One region of the Bradyrhizobium sp. NBAIM14 genome, then DNA from elsewhere that is predicted to be linked to it. Evidence: predicted binding sites of a transcription regulator. Region 1 holds the regulator's gene; each other region holds the start of a gene.
The links. Region 1 encodes HrcA, which represses chaperone genes, less so after heat shock. Its sites were predicted from a motif close to GTTAGCACTCNCNNNNNGNGAGTGCTAAC; they were not measured.
Positions count from the first base shown of each region.

Region 2: the regulator HrcA is predicted to act here: its motif matches at 2,507-2,535, upstream of I6F28_RS09830 (co-chaperone GroES).
Region 3: the regulator HrcA is predicted to act here: its motif matches at 3,073-3,101, upstream of I6F28_RS19085 (co-chaperone GroES).

Region 1 covers NZ_JADYVQ010000016.1:351-5,731, reverse strand. The annotation lists gene hemW (radical SAM family heme chaperone HemW) at 1-196, opposite strand, end outside; gene rdgB (RdgB/HAM1 family non-canonical purine NTP pyrophosphatase) at 183-818, opposite strand; gene rph (ribonuclease PH) at 830-1,543, opposite strand; gene hrcA (heat-inducible transcriptional repressor HrcA) at 1,712-2,800, shown strand; gene grpE (nucleotide exchange factor GrpE) at 2,895-3,512, shown strand; gene pncA (bifunctional nicotinamidase/pyrazinamidase) at 3,663-4,385, opposite strand; gene I6F28_RS28140 (hypothetical protein) at 4,637-5,381, opposite strand, start outside.
Region 2 covers NZ_JADYVQ010000003.1:190,984-196,364, forward strand. The annotation lists gene I6F28_RS09820 (GIY-YIG nuclease family protein) at 1-228, shown strand, start outside; gene groL (chaperonin GroEL) at 465-2,105, opposite strand; gene I6F28_RS09830 (co-chaperone GroES) at 2,152-2,466, opposite strand; gene I6F28_RS09835 (usg protein) at 2,843-3,130, shown strand; gene I6F28_RS09840 (O-linked N-acetylglucosamine transferase, SPINDLY family protein) at 3,265-5,381, opposite strand, start outside.
Region 3 covers NZ_JADYVQ010000007.1:85,598-90,978, forward strand. The annotation lists gene I6F28_RS19070 (L,D-transpeptidase) at 187-1,017, opposite strand; gene I6F28_RS19075 (protein phosphatase CheZ) at 1,334-2,119, shown strand; gene I6F28_RS19080 (hypothetical protein) at 2,356-2,877, opposite strand; gene I6F28_RS19085 (co-chaperone GroES) at 3,192-3,488, shown strand; gene groL (chaperonin GroEL) at 3,607-5,238, shown strand.

The sequences.
Region 1 (5,381 bases):
GGAAGATCGAGGTGACCTCGCGGCCGGGCGCGCGCTCGGCGGTCGTTGCGATCTCACGCGCGAAGGCGGCGGCGAAGCGCGTCTCGTCGATCGCGGCATGGCGGACATGGCTGTTGAAGTCGCAATAGGGGCACTTCGACAGGCAGAACGGCCAGTGCACATAGACGCCAAACGCATCCTTGTTAGCGCGGCTCAAGGCAGATCTCCGCCAGTTTCCGAAAAGCGCGGGCGCGGTGCGACAGGCCGAGGCCAAGCGGCGGCAGGCCATGCTTCTCGATGCTGGTCATCTCGCCGAAGGTGCGGCTGTGCCCGTCCGGCAGGAACATCGGGTCGTAGCCGAAGCCGGCTGTGCCGCGCGGTGGCCAGATCAGCGTGCCGTCGACGCGCGCCTCGACCTCCTCGCGATGATCGTCGGGCCAGGCCACACAAAGCGCCGAGACGAAGTGGGCTTTGCGCTTGTCCGGCGTGGTGGCGCCGCGCTCCTGCAGCAGGCGCTCGATCTGCGCCATCGCCGCGTTGAAATCCTTGGATGGACCGGCCCAGCGCGCGCTGTAGATTCCCGGCGCACCGTCGAGTGCGTCGACGACGATGCCGGAATCGTCGGCGAAGGAGGGCAGCTTGGTCGCCTCCGCCGCGGCGATCGCCTTGATCGCGGCGTTGCTGCGGAAATCGTTGCCGGTTTCCTCGGGCTCGTCTAGGCCGAGCTCGCCGGCCGACACCGCCTCGATCCCGTACGGCGCGAGCAGCTCCCTCATCTCGGCGAGCTTGCCGGGATTGTGGGTGGCGATGACGAGCTTGTCGGTGATTCGGCGGTGCATGGGCCTATTGACTACGCCACGGCCAGTTTCTGCAAGTCCACCAGACGCGCAATGCCCTTCTGCGCCAGGGCGATCAGCTTCAGGAACTCGTCCTGCGTGAACGGCTCGCGTTCCGCGGTGCCCTGCACCTCGATGATGCGGCCATCGCCGGTCATGACGAAATTGGCGTCGGTCTCGGCTTCCGAATCCTCGGCATAGTCGAGATCGAGCACCGGCGTGCCGTTGTAGATGCCGCAGGAGATCGCGGCGACGTTGTCGCGCATCACGTTGGCCTTCACCATGTTGCGCGCCTTCATCCAGTTGAGGCAATCGGCAAGCGCGACCCAGGCGCCAGTGATCGAGGCCGTGCGCGTGCCGCCGTCGGCCTGGAGCACGTCGCAATCGACCGTGATCTGGCGCTCGCCAAGAGCTTCGAGATCGACGATGGTGCGAAGCGAGCGGCCGATCAGGCGCTGGATCTCGACGGTGCGGCCGCTCTGCTTGCCGGCGGAGGCCTCGCGGCGGGTGCGTTCGGAGGTCGCGCGCGGCAGCATGCCGTATTCGGCGGTGACCCAGCCGCGGCCCTGCCCCTTCAGCCACGGCGGCAGGCGATCCTCCAGTGTGGCGGTGACCAGCACATGGGTGTCGCCGAATTTAACGAGGCACGAGCCTTCCGCATATTTGACCACGCCGCGCTCCAGCGTCACGGGGCGCAATTCGTCGGGCGCACGGCGGCTTGGCCGCATGGGAAATCTCCAAAACTCACGGGAATAGGCTGTTCGCGGTGCTTGTAGGTGGGGCGGGGGTGGGCGGCAAGGGCTTATTCACCCCCTGACCGTCGGCCTGCAAACGCCACGCTTGTCAGACGCGGCCCGGATGGACAAATTATAAGGATCTGAGAGGAGTTACCGTCTGTGGCCCATCACGATCCGATCCATCTGATCGCGCCGCGCGCAGGCCTTGCCCAGCTCAACGAGCGTTCCCGCGACATCTTTCGTCAAATTGTCGAAAGCTATCTCGCGACCGGTGAGCCGGTCGGCTCGCGCAACATTTCCCGCCTGATTGCGATGCCGCTGTCGCCGGCATCTGTGCGCAACGTCATGGCCGATCTGGAACAGCTCGGCCTGATCTATGCCCCGCACACCTCCGCCGGCCGGCTGCCGACGGAACTGGGCCTGCGCTTCTTCGTCGATGCCCTGATGCAGGTCGGCGACCTCAACGAGGCCGAGCGGCAGGCGATCCAGAGCCAGCTCTCGTCCGTCGGCGAGGCGCAATCGGTCGAGGCGGCGCTGGACCAGGCCTTGATGCGGCTCTCCGGCCTGACCCGGGCCGCCGCCGTCGTGCTGACGCCGAAATCCAATGCGCGGCTGAAGCACATCGAATTCGTCCGCCTGGAACCGGAAAAAGCGCTGGTGATCCTGGTCGGCGAAGACGGCCAGGTTGAAAACCGCGTGTTGACGCTGCCGCCCGGAGTTCCCTCTTCGGCGCTGACAGAGGCCGGCAATTTCCTCAATGCGCGGATCCGCGGCCGCACCTTGGCCGAAGCGCGGCTCGAGCTCGAGACCGCACTCGGCGAGGCCCGTGCCGAGCTCGATCAGCTGACACAGAAAGTGATCTCGGCCGGCATCGCCAGCTGGTCCGGCGGCGAGAGCGAGGACCGTCAGCTCATCGTCCGCGGCCACGCCAATCTGCTCGAAGATCTGCACGCGCTGGAGGATCTGGAGCGGGTTCGCCTGTTGTTCGACGACCTCGAGACCAAGCGCGGCGTGATCGATCTGCTCGGCCGGGCCGAGACCGCCGAAGGCGTGCGCATCTTCATCGGCAGTGAGAACAAGCTGTTTTCGCTGTCGGGGTCGTCCACCATCATCTCGCCCTATCGGGATGCCGCCGGCCACATCGTCGGCGTTCTCGGCGTGATCGGCCCGACGCGGCTGAATTATGCCCGCGTGATCCCGACCGTGGACTACGCCGCCCGCATCGTCAGCCGCCTGTTGGGGGGCTGACCGGCCTTTCTGCCGATCACGGGCGCTTGATTTTCGCGGGCTTAAGCACGATATCCGGGCCAACATCCCTGAAACGAGTTCGAGATCAGAGCCGATGACCGAGCAAGACCGGCAACCCCAAGACACGACTGCAGCGACCGGCGAGCCCGTGGTGTCGAAACCCTACATCATGCCCGACGATCCCGAGCCGGGTTCGGTCGAAACCCTGCAAAAGGAAGCTGCTGAAGCGCGCGACCGCATGCTGCGGACGCTGGCCGAGATGGAGAATTTGCGCAAGCGCACCGCCAAGGAAGTTGCCGACGCCCGCCTCTATGGCATCACCGGCTTCGCGCGCGACGTGCTCGACATCGCCGATAATCTCCAGCGCGCACTCGATGCCGTTCCGGCGGAGGCGCGTGCTGCGGCCGATCCCGGCCTGGTCTCGTTGATCGAGGGCGTCGAGCTCACGGAGCGCGCGCTGCTCAACGCGCTGGAAAAACACGGCGTGAAGAAGCTGGATCCTCAGGGCCAGAAGTTCGACCCGAACTTCCACCAGGCAATGTACGAAGTGCCTGACGCGTCGGTGCCGTCGGGCACCGTGGTGCAGATCATGCAGGCCGGCTACACCATCGGTGACCGCGTGCTGCGCCCGGCGCTGGTCGGCGTCGCCAAGGGCGGCGCGAAGACTGCGCCCGCGGCGAACAACAACGAATCGAGCAGCGCGGCGAACTGAGTGTTGGCGTCATTCCGGGGCTCGGCGAAGTCGAGAACCCGGAATCCATCGAACGCAGAGACAACCGCACAATGGATTCTCAGGTGCGCAAATTGCGCACCATAGCTCGCGCTGAAGCGCGCCCCGGAATGACGGAAGATGGCGCGCCGCCTACGCGCTCACCGCGATATCCGCAGACTGAATCCGCTTCACGCCCGCCTTGGCCATGTCGGCCCAGGCCTTGGCGAGCGAGCCCTGCGTGTCGATGCCGCGGCAGGCGTCTTCCACCACATAGACCTCGAAGCCCGCCTTGCGCCCGTCGAGCGCGGTCCAGGCGACGCAGAAGTCTGTCGCAAGACCAGCGACGAAGACGCGCTTGATCTTGCGGCCCCTCAGGTAGCCGGCGAGCCCGGTCGAGGTCTTGCCGTCGGCCTCGAGGAAGGCCGAATAGCTGTCGACGTTCTTGTGAAATCCCTTGCGGATGATGAGCTCGGCGTGCGGGATCGACAGGTCCTTCGACAGCGCCGCGCCCTCGGTGCCCTGCACGCAATGGTCCGGCCACAGCACCTGCTTGCCGTAGGGCAGGTCGACCGTTTCGAACGGCTTCTTGCCGGAATGAACCGACGCAAACGAAACGTGGCCCGGCGTGTGCCAGTCCTGCGTCAGCACCACGTTCGCAAATGCCTTCGAGATCTTGTTGATGACCGGCACCACCTGCTCGCCTTCCTTCACCGCGAGGCTGCCGCCGGGCAGGAAGCAGTTCTGCACGTCGATCACGAGCAGCGCGGACGCTTCGTCCGGCTTGATCGGTGCGGCCGCGAACAGCGCGCTTGGCGCGAGCGTCGCCAGCGCCGTCGTTCCAAGCATTGCCAAGACCTGTCGCCGAACCAGCATGTCTACCTCCCCTCCAGGATGATCCAACGGAAGGAAGCCTAGTTCCGTTCGTATACGAACAGAAGCCTGAAAATGCAGCCGGGCTTGATGAGCGGTTGGGCTCTCGGCCCTAACATTATCGTCATCCCGGGGCGCGCAAAGCGCGAGCCCGGGATCCATAACCACAGGAAGGAGTGTGGCGACAACTCTTCGTCGGCGCTGCATCCGCCTGCAACCGTGAGATCGCGCGGTATGGATCCCCGCCTCGGATCCTACCCCTTCGGCTGAATCCCGTCGCGTACGGTGCGGAAGCGGGTGAAGGCGGCTTGCCATTGGTCGCGCGGGGCGCTGGCGATGATGCGCAATGATGCGCCGCCGCTCGAGAAGCGGATCCACTGCACCACCGTCACCGGGACCTTGTCCTTGCCGCTGACGCCGTCGATCCGGGTCTCGAAGCCTTGCTGGCCGTTGATGCGGATCGGCTCGGACATGGTGATGCGCGACTCGCGCACGCCGGGAATCTGGAGCGCCGCCTCCCGGGCGAAGCGGGCGCGGTCGTCGGCGGCTTGCGGGGTGGCGCCGATCAGGCCGAGGATCATGAACGGCCTCGCCTCGTAGCCCACGCTCTCATCGCCGTCGGCCAGGATGATGCTCGAGCCCGGTGCCAGGGTCTTGATGTCCTTGAAGTCGGCGAGATCGGTGATCTTGAACGGCAGTAGCGCGATCTGCTCTTCGGCCGAGACCTGCCTGCGGGTGGTGGCGCTCGCGAACATCTGCCGCACCGCCTCGTCCGTGTAGATCTTGGTCGCATTCTCCGGGATCTGCACCGCGACATAGCCGGAGAAGCCGGCGCCGGGCACGATCATCGAATACCGCTTCACCGGCGTATCCCCGGCCTTGCCGCTTTCGGTGGTGAAATAGGCAAGACCTGCGGGGGTCTCGACCTTGTCCTGCTTGACGCCGCCGGTCCCGCCGGGATTGGAATTGAAGGCGCTCACGACCTCGCCATAGGCGGCC
Region 2 (5,381 bases), on a different contig from region 1:
ACCAACGACCTGGTGCGCCGAGTGTATCAGCACAGAACGAAGACCGTCCCCGGCTTCACGAGCAAGTACGGCGTCGACAAGCTCGTCTTGTTCGAAATCTACGACGATGCCGTGAGCGCCAATGCCCGCGAGAAGGAGCTCAAGAAATGGCGACGTGACTGGAAGACGCGTCTCATCGAGGAGCAGAACCCAAATTGGGATGATCTCTATCCGGGGCTGACCAAATAAGGTTCATCCTGCACTCCTTGTCATTCCGGGGCGCGCCCCCTTGGGCGCGAGCCCGGAATCCATAATCACAGCCAGATGGAGTGGGCCCGCTATGCCCGTCGCCCGTGAGTTTCGTGGTTATGGATTCCGGGCTCGCGCCCAAGAGGGGCGCGCCCCGGAATGACGTGCTCCCCAAAACAAAAACCCCGGCATCGCTGCCGGGGTTTCGCAATTCGTATCGTGCCTGAACGGCTGGATCAGAAGTCCATGCCGCCCATGCCGCCGCCCGGGGGCATCGCCGGGCCGGCGCCGCCCTTCTTCGGCAGCTCGGCGACCATGGCTTCCGTGGTGATCAGGAGCGCGGCCACCGAGGCAGCGTTCTGGATCGCGGTACGGACCACCTTGGTCGGGTCGATGATGCCCTTCTTGACGAGGTCGGCATATTCGCCGGTCTGGGAGTCGAAGCCGTAATTGTAGGCCTTGTTCTCCAGGATCTTGCCGACGATCACCGAGCCGTCTTCACCGGCGTTGATCGCGATCTGGCGAGCGGGGGCCGACAGCGCCTTGCGCACGATCTCGACGCCGGTCTTCTGGTCGTCGTTCTTGGTGCGCAGGCCCTTGAGCTGCTCGGAGGCACGGAGCAGGGCGACGCCGCCGCCCGGGACGATGCCTTCTTCCACGGCCGCGCGGGTCGCATGCATCGCGTCATCAACGCGATCCTTGCGCTCCTTCACCTCGACCTCGGTCGCGCCGCCGACGCGGATCACCGCGACGCCGCCCGCGAGCTTGGCGAGACGCTCCTGGAGCTTCTCACGGTCGTAGTCCGAGGTGGTCTCCTCGATCTGCGCCTTGATCTGCGCCACGCGCGCCTCGATGTCGGCCTTCTTGCCGGCGCCGTTGACGATCGTGGTGTTCTCCTTGTCGATCATCACCTTCTTGGCGCGACCGAGCATGTTGAGCGTGACGTTCTCGAGCTTGATGCCGAGATCTTCCGAGATCGCCTGGCCGCCGGTCAGGATCGCGATGTCCTGCAGCATGGCCTTGCGGCGATCGCCGAAGCCCGGAGCCTTGACGGCCGCGACCTTCAGGCCGCCGCGCAGGCGGTTCACGACGAGGGTCGCAAGCGCTTCGCCTTCGACGTCCTCGGCGACGATGACCAGCGGCTTGCCGGTCTGCACCACGGCCTCGAGCAGCGGCAGCAGCTCGTTCAGCGAGGAGAGCTTCTTCTCGTTGATGAGGATGTAGGCATCGTCCATCTCAACGCGCATCTTGTCGGCGTTGGTGACGAAGTAGGGCGAGATGTAGCCGCGGTCGAACTGCATGCCCTCGACCACGTCGAGCTCGGTCTCGAGCGACTTGGCTTCCTCGACGGTGATGACGCCCTCGTTGCCGACCTTCTTCATGGCGTCGGCGAGGAACTTGCCGATTTCGGCATCGCCGTTGGCCGAGATGGTGCCGACCTGGGCGATCTCGTCGTTCGAGGTGACCTTCTTCGAGTTCTTCTCGAGGTCGGCCACGACGGCTTCGACCGCGAGGTCGATGCCGCGCTTGAGGTCCATCGGGTTCATGCCGGCGGCGACCGACTTGGCGCCTTCCTTCACGATCGCCTGGGCGAGCACGGTGGCGGTGGTGGTGCCGTCGCCGGCCGCGTCAGCGGACTTGGAGGCGACTTCGCGCACCATCTGCGCGCCCATGTTCTCGAACTTGTCGTCGAGCTCGATCTCCTTGGCGACGGTGACGCCGTCCTTGGTGATGCGGGGAGCGCCGAACGACTTGTCGAGCACAACGTTGCGGCCCTTCGGACCGAGCGTGACCTTCACCGCATTGGCGAGAACGTCGACGCCGCGCAGCATCTTGTCGCGCGCTTCAACCGAGAATTTGACTTCTTTGGCTGCCATCTGGATTTTTCCTTGAGGGTTTGACTGGAGGGGAGGAGAGGGGCTCTTAAGCCGCCTTCTTCTTGGACTCGCTGACTTCGAGAACGCCCATCACGTCGCTCTCCTTCATGATCAGCAGGTCCTGGCCGTCGATCTTGACCTCGGTGCCGGACCACTTGCCGAAAAGCACGCGGTCGCCGACCTTCAGGTCGATCGGGATCAGCTTGCCAGCTTCGTCGCGGCCACCGGGGCCAACGGCGACGACTTCGCCCTGGGAGGGCTTTTCCTTGGCAGTGTCGGGAATGATGATGCCGCCAGCGGTCTTCTCTTCGGCGTCGATGCGCTTGACCACGACGCGGTCGTGAAGCGGACGGAATTTCATGCAGTCCTCCTAAGCAATTGCTCGGGTTGAGGTTTTGAGTGTTAGCAATCGTTGCCCGTGAGTGCTAGCACGAGCGCGCCTGAAATAGGACAGGAATTTTGCGGGAGCAAGGGTTTGTAGCAGAAAAAATAGCAGCCGAAAGCGCGGACTGCCAGAAACCCCTCGCCATCGTTAACCGGGCAGCCGTGACCGTATTAGCACGGAGTCGTCTCTGCTGCTAAAGCATTGAATTTCAACAGCTTGTTAAACTTTTGGGCTTGAGATGAGTTGTCAGTTTGCGTCACATTTCTCTCATGTGAGCGCATCGTTTCCGGGTGGCTCCCCGGGGCACGGACCAAGCCACTCGCCGAATGCGCTCCTGCAAAGGAGGTTTGGCATGGGACTGCGCGTTGGGGGCGTTTCCGAGGAATTCCGGAAACAGATGCTGGGCTACGGGCTGACGACGGCACAAATTCTCTATCGGATGCCGGATCATCCCTCGCTGCTCCAGACCTATGTCTGGCAGAACTACGACATGTTTCCGAAATTCCCCGCGCTGACCGATTTCCTGGCGTTCTGGCAGGAGAAGCTCGACGGTCCCCTCCATTCGGTGACGGTGGCGCATTCCAAGCTGATCAAGCCGGCCGAGCTCCGCGCCGTTGACGGCGTGTTCCGCCTGCATTGAGGCCGCGTAGGGTGGATTAGCCTGCGGCGGCGCGACGCGCTGCCGCTGGCGTAATCCACCTCGCTTCTCTCCGCGTGCCGAAACAGAAACGGTGGATTACGCCTTCGGCTAATCCACCCTACGAGATCACGCAATCAGACGCCGCCGCTGCAATAACGCGTCCACATCGCGCGATAGGCCGCGTCCACCGCTCGTGCATATGAGATGGGGTTGGCCGCGGCCGTGGCGTTGATCGTTGCGGGCAGTTCGCGGCGCAATTTGTCGAGCTCGCCGGTCTCGGCCGCGCGACTGGCCGCGATCTCGACATAGGCCTCCTCGCTGTCGGCGACCCAGTCCGGCAGGCCAAGCGCGGTGAGGATGGCGCCGGCGGCGCGGCCGGGCAGGCTGTTGCCGAGCTTCGCCACCACGGGCACGCCCATCTGCAGGGCTTCCCATGTGCTGACGCCGCCGTTCTGCGGGAACGGATCGAGAGCAATATCGATGCGATTGAACGATGCCAGATGCTCGTCCCGCAACGTGGCCCCGAGCAGATCGACGCGTTCGGCCGGCAATCGGCAAGCCGCAAATCGCGCCAGCAGCTTGTCGCGGACGAGTTGATCGTCGAGCGCAACATCCTTGATCAGGAGGCGCGAGCCCGGCACCCGTTCGAGGATACTGGACCAGACTGCCGCGGCCTCGTCCGAGATCTTGCTGATGCGGTTGAAGACACCGAAGGTGACGAAGCCGTTCGAGAGTGCCGGCGTCTTGCCCTGCGCAATCCCGGCCGGCAGCGGCGCCAGCGTCACGAAGCACGGCAGGTCGACCACCGTCTCTGCAAACAGATGCCGAACGTCGTGCGGAATCCCGACCGGATCCGAGAACAGATAATCGATTGTCGGCAACCCGGTGCCGGTGCCATGGCCCCAGCCGTGCGCCTGGATCGGTGCCGGCTTGCGCGCAAATACGCCGAGGCGGTTTCCTCTGGTATGGCCGGACAGATCGATCAGGATATCGATGCGATCGTCGCGAATCTGGGCGGCGAGGCGATCGTCGCTCCATTGCGAGGCGTCACGCCAGCGATCGGCGATGCCTTGAAATTCGCGTGTCGTCGCGTCCACTTTCGCCGAGCACGAGTAGCACACGATCTCGAACTGGGCGCGGTCATGGTGTTGCAGGACGGGCTTGAAGATGAACGCAGCCGAATGCGCGTTGAAGTCCGACGAGACGTAGCCAAGCACCAGGCGGCGATCCGGATCGCGGCCGTTGTCATGCGGTGCCGCCGCTTCTGAAGCGATTTTCGCGCCGATCCGCTCCCACCATACGCGTCGCGCCTGCTGATGCCGCTCGACGCTGGCGTCCGGCACAAAATCGAGCGTGAAGATCTTGCTCGAGATCGCGCTCTCGAGATCGGGCCTGATATCGAGGGCTCTGTCGAAACTGGCGAGGGCTTCGTCTACCCGGCCTAGTCCGGCAAGACAAAGGCCCAGTACCAGATGAGCCTGATCGGAATCGGGCGCGATCGCGAGCGCCTTCTCGCAATCGGATAGTGCCTGGGCCACCTGCCGGCTCTGAAGCAAGACATTGGCGCGCCAAAGCCATCCGTTCACGTCGTCAGGGGCGAGGGCGATTGCCCGGTTGCAATCCGCCATGGCCTCGTCGAATCGCTGCAGCTCCCGGAGTGCCACGGCGCGGTTCGCCAGCGCCGCCGCATAGTCGGGCTTGATCGCGAGCGCGCGGTTCAGGCTTGCAAGAGCCTTGTCGTAGTTGCGCAGACGGCAGAGCGTGGAGCCGCGGCCGTTGTGGGCTTCGGCGAGGTTTGCGTCGACGGCGAGCGCCCGATCGTAGCTGTCGAGCGCTTCCTGGTAGCGATCCAGGGCCGCGCTCGCGTTCCCGAGATTGGAGAGAGCGAGGGCGTAGTTGGGCCGCAAGGCGAGCGCCTTGCGATAGCTCTCGCGGGCATCATTGTGACGTTTCAGCCCGTTCAGCGCGACGCCCAGGCTCATATGGGCTTCGGCCGATCGCGGATCGACGACAACCGCCCGGCTCAGCAGGCTCTCGGCCTGCTGATAATTCCCAGCATCGGACTCCAACGCGCCGAGCATATGCAGCGCGATGAATTGATTGGGCGCGATCTGCAGGAGCTGGCGATAGGCAGCCTTGGCCCCGGGCAAGCGTCCCTTCTTGTGCAACTCGAGCGCTTGCCCGAGCAAGGGCAGCACGTCGGCCTTTTGCCGCTTCTGAAGCCGGGCATTCTGAAATGCACGCTGACCGA
Region 3 (5,381 bases), on a different contig from region 1:
CGCACCGCATTCGGCTTCATCAGCTCGTCCTCGCCGCTCCGCTGTCCCTCGTCGCGGGTCGAGGCACCGTCAGCGGACGTAGGACTATTCAGGCGGACGTTTGGCGGCGGCAGCGTCCCTTCGACGCCGCGCATTTCGAGCCGACGCGGCACCCGGACTTGATCGCTCCATCGAGCGCATGACGCTTCACATCACCACGACCTTGGTGCCGACATTGACGCGGCCGTAGAGATCGATGACGTCCTCGTTGCGCATGCGGATGCAGCCGGAGGAGACGTTGGTGCCGATGGTCCAGGGCTCGTTGGAGCCGTGGATGCGATAGAGCGTCGATCCCAGATACATCGCACGGGCACCGAGCGGATTTTCCGGGCCGCCTTCCATGTGCCTGGGCAGATCGGGCCGGCGCGCGAGCATTTCCGCCGGCGGCGTCCAGTCCGGCCATTCGCGCTTGGCGGTGATCGATTTCACGCCGGACCAGGTGAAGCCGGGACGGCCGACGCCGATGCCGTAGCGCAATGCCCGGCCGTTGCCCTCGACGAGATAGAGGAACTTGTTCGGCGTATCGACCACGATCGTGCCGGGACTTTCCTTGCCGCTATAGTCAACGAGTTGTTTCTCGAATTTCGGATCGAACGGACGCTGCCGCGGATCGACCGCCTCCTGCTGCAGAGACGCGCCCTGCTGATATCCGCCTTGTTGATACCCACCTTGCATCTGCGGCTCGCCCATCGGCGGCAGGCGCCGCTGGTCGTAATAGCCCGGCTGCTGCTGATACACCGGCCGCTCCGGCGCGTAGGCCGGGCCGCGGCCGGGGCCATCGCCGAACAGGAATTCGATGAAGCCGCCGCCCATGTTGGAATGGGACGCCACGCGCACCGGCGCCGGCGGCACGCGCGGCTGGTACAGCACCGCGGGCGGATCGTTCGGCACGCTGTTGTCGAAGGCGCCCGCGTCGTTCGCGCCGGCCATGAAGGTGCAAGCGCTGCCGAGCAGCGCGACAGACATTTTCTTGAACATCGACGTACTCTGTACTGTTTCGTCTAGATCACATGCGTCGTGGAGAGCCGGTGGCTGATCCGCGCTCTTCGACGTGGTCAATAAAAAGCAAAAGCCGTTTTGTTTGGTAAACGGACAGCGCGTTTGGATTCACCACGTCGCGAGCGCGCCTGCAATTTGGCGATCAGCGTTTATTTTCGATGAACGCCGCGCGGTGATGGTTAATCGCTTCTTTGCGCCGCGTCGCGCGCGGCCGATCAGCAGTTCCTGCTGTGAACTTCGTGTTAAATCGCTTCTGCCTACAAAGACGCGTGAGTGAGGTGGGGGGAGTATCCTGATGGCTGTTCACCGCAAGCGTTTTCGCGTCGAAGATATCGTCGGTGGCGAGATGCCCATTGTAGACGTAACTGAAGAGGCACTCCCGATGCATAGCGAGATCATGGCCGAGCTGCGCGCGATCCGCGCCCAGATGGCGAAGGGCATCGTCGCGGCCCCGCTGTCCGGCAGCGCTGCCATGGCGGCGATCGACGCCTCGACCGCGCACGAGCTTGCCGAAGCGCGCACCATGCTCGATACCTACCGGGCGCAGATCGAGCAGTGCGAGAAGCTGAAGGTCGAGCTCGACCTCATCCACGACGCCATCGACCGCACCAAGCGCGAGATCGCGACGCTGCACGGCAAGAGCTTCGACGGCGGCGAGATGGCCAAGGTCAACGGCGAGCTCGGCGCGGTGGTCGGCGGCACCGAGCAGGCGACCCAGCAGATCCTCGAAGCCGCGGAATCGATCGACCAGGCCGCCAGCGCGATGTCGAAGGTGGACTCGATCGATCAGCAGAAGCGCCTTGCCGACGACATCCAGGAACGCGTCATCTCGATCTTCGAAGCCTGCAACTTCCAGGACCTGACCGGCCAGCGCATCAGCAAGGTCATGGGCACGATGAAGTTCATCGAGCAGCACATCAACGCGATGATGGAGATCTGGGGCGGCGTCGACGCGATCAAGTCCCATGTGCCCGCGCAGGTCGACAACCGCAGCGAGGACGAGAAGCTCCTCAACGGCCCCAAGCTCGCCGGCGACGTCGGCCACGCCTCGCAGGACGACATCGACGCGCTGTTCGACTGAGCGGCGACGACATCGGAATAACAAAAACGCCGGCCTTGGGCCGGCGTTTTTTTGTTTTGGCCGGTGCAGATCGTGAACTCTTCTTCCCTTCTCCCCTTGTGGGAGAAGGTGGCGCGAAGCGCCGGATGAGGGGTTCTCTCCACTCGCAAGACCGTTCGTGAGGAGATAGACCCCTCACCCGTCTCGCCGCTACGCGGCGAGCCACCTCTCCCACAAGGGGAGAGGGTAAGAGACCGTCACGCCCTCGGCGCGCAGCGGACGTAGACCATGTTGCCGTAGCGGGTGCCAGCGTCCTTGTCGATGAAGCGGGTGATCATGACGCGACCGTCGAAGGAGACGATTTCGCGGTCCTGGTCGCCGGGGGTCGGGCCGGCCGGCCCGATGTAGTTCTTGCCGCTCGGCGAGCCCTTCAGCCGCAGCTCCTGCGGCGTCGCCTGGTCGGCGAGATGCATGATCACGCCACCGGAGGAACCGGCGGTGATCACGTAGGGGTTCCTGCATTGCTCACGCGCCATCTTCTCGGTGCGGGCGCGATCGGCCGGGTTCTGGAACGAGGCGAGGCCCCAGCGGCCGACGATCTCGTCGGCGCGGATGCTGGCGGGCATTTCCGGCGCGACGCCAGGTTCGGCTTCGGGCGGCGGCGGGGACGACGTGAGGGACGGCAGGTTGAAGCCGCCGCCGCAGGCGCCCAGCAGCAGCGCCAGACAAGAGGCGGCCGCCAGATTGGCAACCGTGCGCGCGTGAGCCGAACTGATCATGGCATTCCCCCGAACAAAACCATGGCCGCACCCCTCCCGCAGCCAAGCGCAAAACCGCTGCCGGAGCAATGACGTCGTTCTTTACGGCGACGCCCCGAGCGAGTTTCCAATGCCACCATCCTATATCCGCCTCAACAATCGCTTAACCACCTTTGCTTGACAGGATCGCGGCCAAGCCATATTTCCGGACCCACTATTAGCACTCGGAAAGCCCGATTGCTAAGCGCGCCGTTCGATCCTCGACGCGAGGGCGGACGGAAGCGCCGCCCCACCGACCCCACTACTTCCGAAGCGAGCCTCCAAAGGGAAACGTCATGGCTAAATCCAAATTTCGTCCGCTGCATGACCGTGTCGTGGTCAAACGTATCGACGCCGAGGAAAAGACCAAGGGCGGCATCATCATTCCGGACACGGCCAAGGAAAAGCCGTCCCAGGGCGAGGTCGTCGCCGTCGGCCCCGGCGGCCGCGACGAGACCGGCAAGCTGATCCCGATCGACCTCAAGGTCGGCGACCGCGTGCTGTTCGGCAAGTGGTCGGGCACCGAGGTCAAGATCGACAACGAAGAGCTCCTGATCATGAAGGAGTCGGACATCATGGGCGTGCTGGCCTAAGGCCGTCCGCCTGAACAGCCGCTGAATGTCATGCCCGGATCCAGGCGATCCGGGCATCCATCGTTCCGCCGCACGGCACAAGACAACACACATCACATAACACGAGGGATTGCAGACCATGGCTGCCAAAGACGTCAAGTTTTCCGGAGACGCGCGCGATCGCATGCTGCGCGGCGTCGACGTTCTCGCCAACGCCGTCAAGGTGACGCTCGGCCCGAAGGGCCGCAACGTTGTCATCGAGAAGAGCTTCGGCGCCCCCCGCATCACCAAGGACGGCGTCACGGTCGCCAAGGAGATCGAGCTCGAGGACAAGTTCGAGAACATGGGCGCCCAGATGGTGCGTGAGGTCGCCTCCAAGACCAACGACCTCGCCGGCGACGGCACCACCACCGCGACCGTGCTGGCCCAGGCCATCGTGCGCGAAGGCGCCAAGGCGGTCGCCGCCGGCATGAACCCGATGGATCTCAAGCGCGGCATCGACACCGCGGTTGCCGCCGTCATCAAGGACATCGAGAAGCGCGCCAAGCCGGTCGCCGCCTCCTCCGAGGTCGCCCAGGTCGGCACCATCTCGGCCAACGGCGATGCCGCCATCGGCAAGATGATCGCCCAGGCGATGCAGAAGGTCGGCAACGAGGGCGTCATCACCGTCGAGGAGAACAAGTCGCTCGAGACCGAGGTTGATATCGTCGAGGGCATGAAGTTCGACCGCGGCTATCTCAGCCCCTACTTCGTCACCAATGCCGAGAAGATGACCGCCGAGCTCGAGGACGCCTACATCCTCCTGCACGAGAAGAAGCTCTCGGGCCTGCAGGCCATGCTGCCGGTGCTGGAAGCCGTGGTGCAGTCGGGCAAGCCGCTCGTCATCATCGCCGAGGACGTCGAGGGCGAGGCGCTGGCCACCCTGGTCGTCAACCGGCTCCGCGGCGGCCTCAAGGTCGCGGCCGTCAAGGCGCCGGGCTTCGGTGACCGCCGCAAGGCCATGCTGGAGGACATCGCGATCCTGACCGGCGGCCAGCTGATCTCCGAGGAGCTCGGCATCAAGCTCGAGAACGTCACGGTGAAGATGCTCGGCCGCGCCAAGAAGGTGGTGATCGACAAGGAGAACACCACGATCGTCAACGGCGCCGGCAAGAAGCCCGACATCGAGGCCCGCGTCGGCCAGATCAAGGCGCAGATCGAGGAGACCACCTCGGACTACGACCGCGAGAAGCTCCAGGAGCGCCTCGCCAAGCTCGCCGGCGGCGTCGCGGTGATCCGCGTCGGCGGCGCCACCGAGATCGAGGTCAAGGAGAAGAAGGACCGCGTCGAGGACGCGCTCAACGCCACCCGCGCCGCGGTTCAGGAAGGCATCGTCCCGGGCGGCGGCGTCGCGCTGCTCCGCGCCAAGAAGGCGGTCGGCCGTCTCACCAACGCCAATGACGACGTCCAGGCCGGCATCAACATCGTGCTGAAGGCGCTGGAAGCCCCGATCCGCCAGATCTCCGAGAACGCCGGCGTGGAAGGCTCGATCGTGGTCGGCAAGATCCTGGAGAACAAGTCCGAGACCTTCGGCTTCGACGCCCAGAACGAGGACTATGTCGACATGGTCGAGAAGGGCATCATCGATCCCGCCAAGGTGGTGCGCACCGCGCTGCAGGACGCCTCCTCCGTGGCCGGCCTCTTGGTGACTACCGAAGCCATGGTCGCCGAGATGCCGAAGAAGGAAGCTCCGCCCGCGATGCCCCCCGGCGGCGGCATGGGCGGCTTCTAAGCCTTCCGTTCCGTGACAGAGTTGCGAAGGCCGCCTCCGGGCGGCCTTCTTTTTTGCCGACCCTGCCCGTTTCGCTTTCCGATTCAACCAGCGGCCAAAACCCACTACGGTGGCGCGCCGATTCTGATTGTTTGGGCATGATC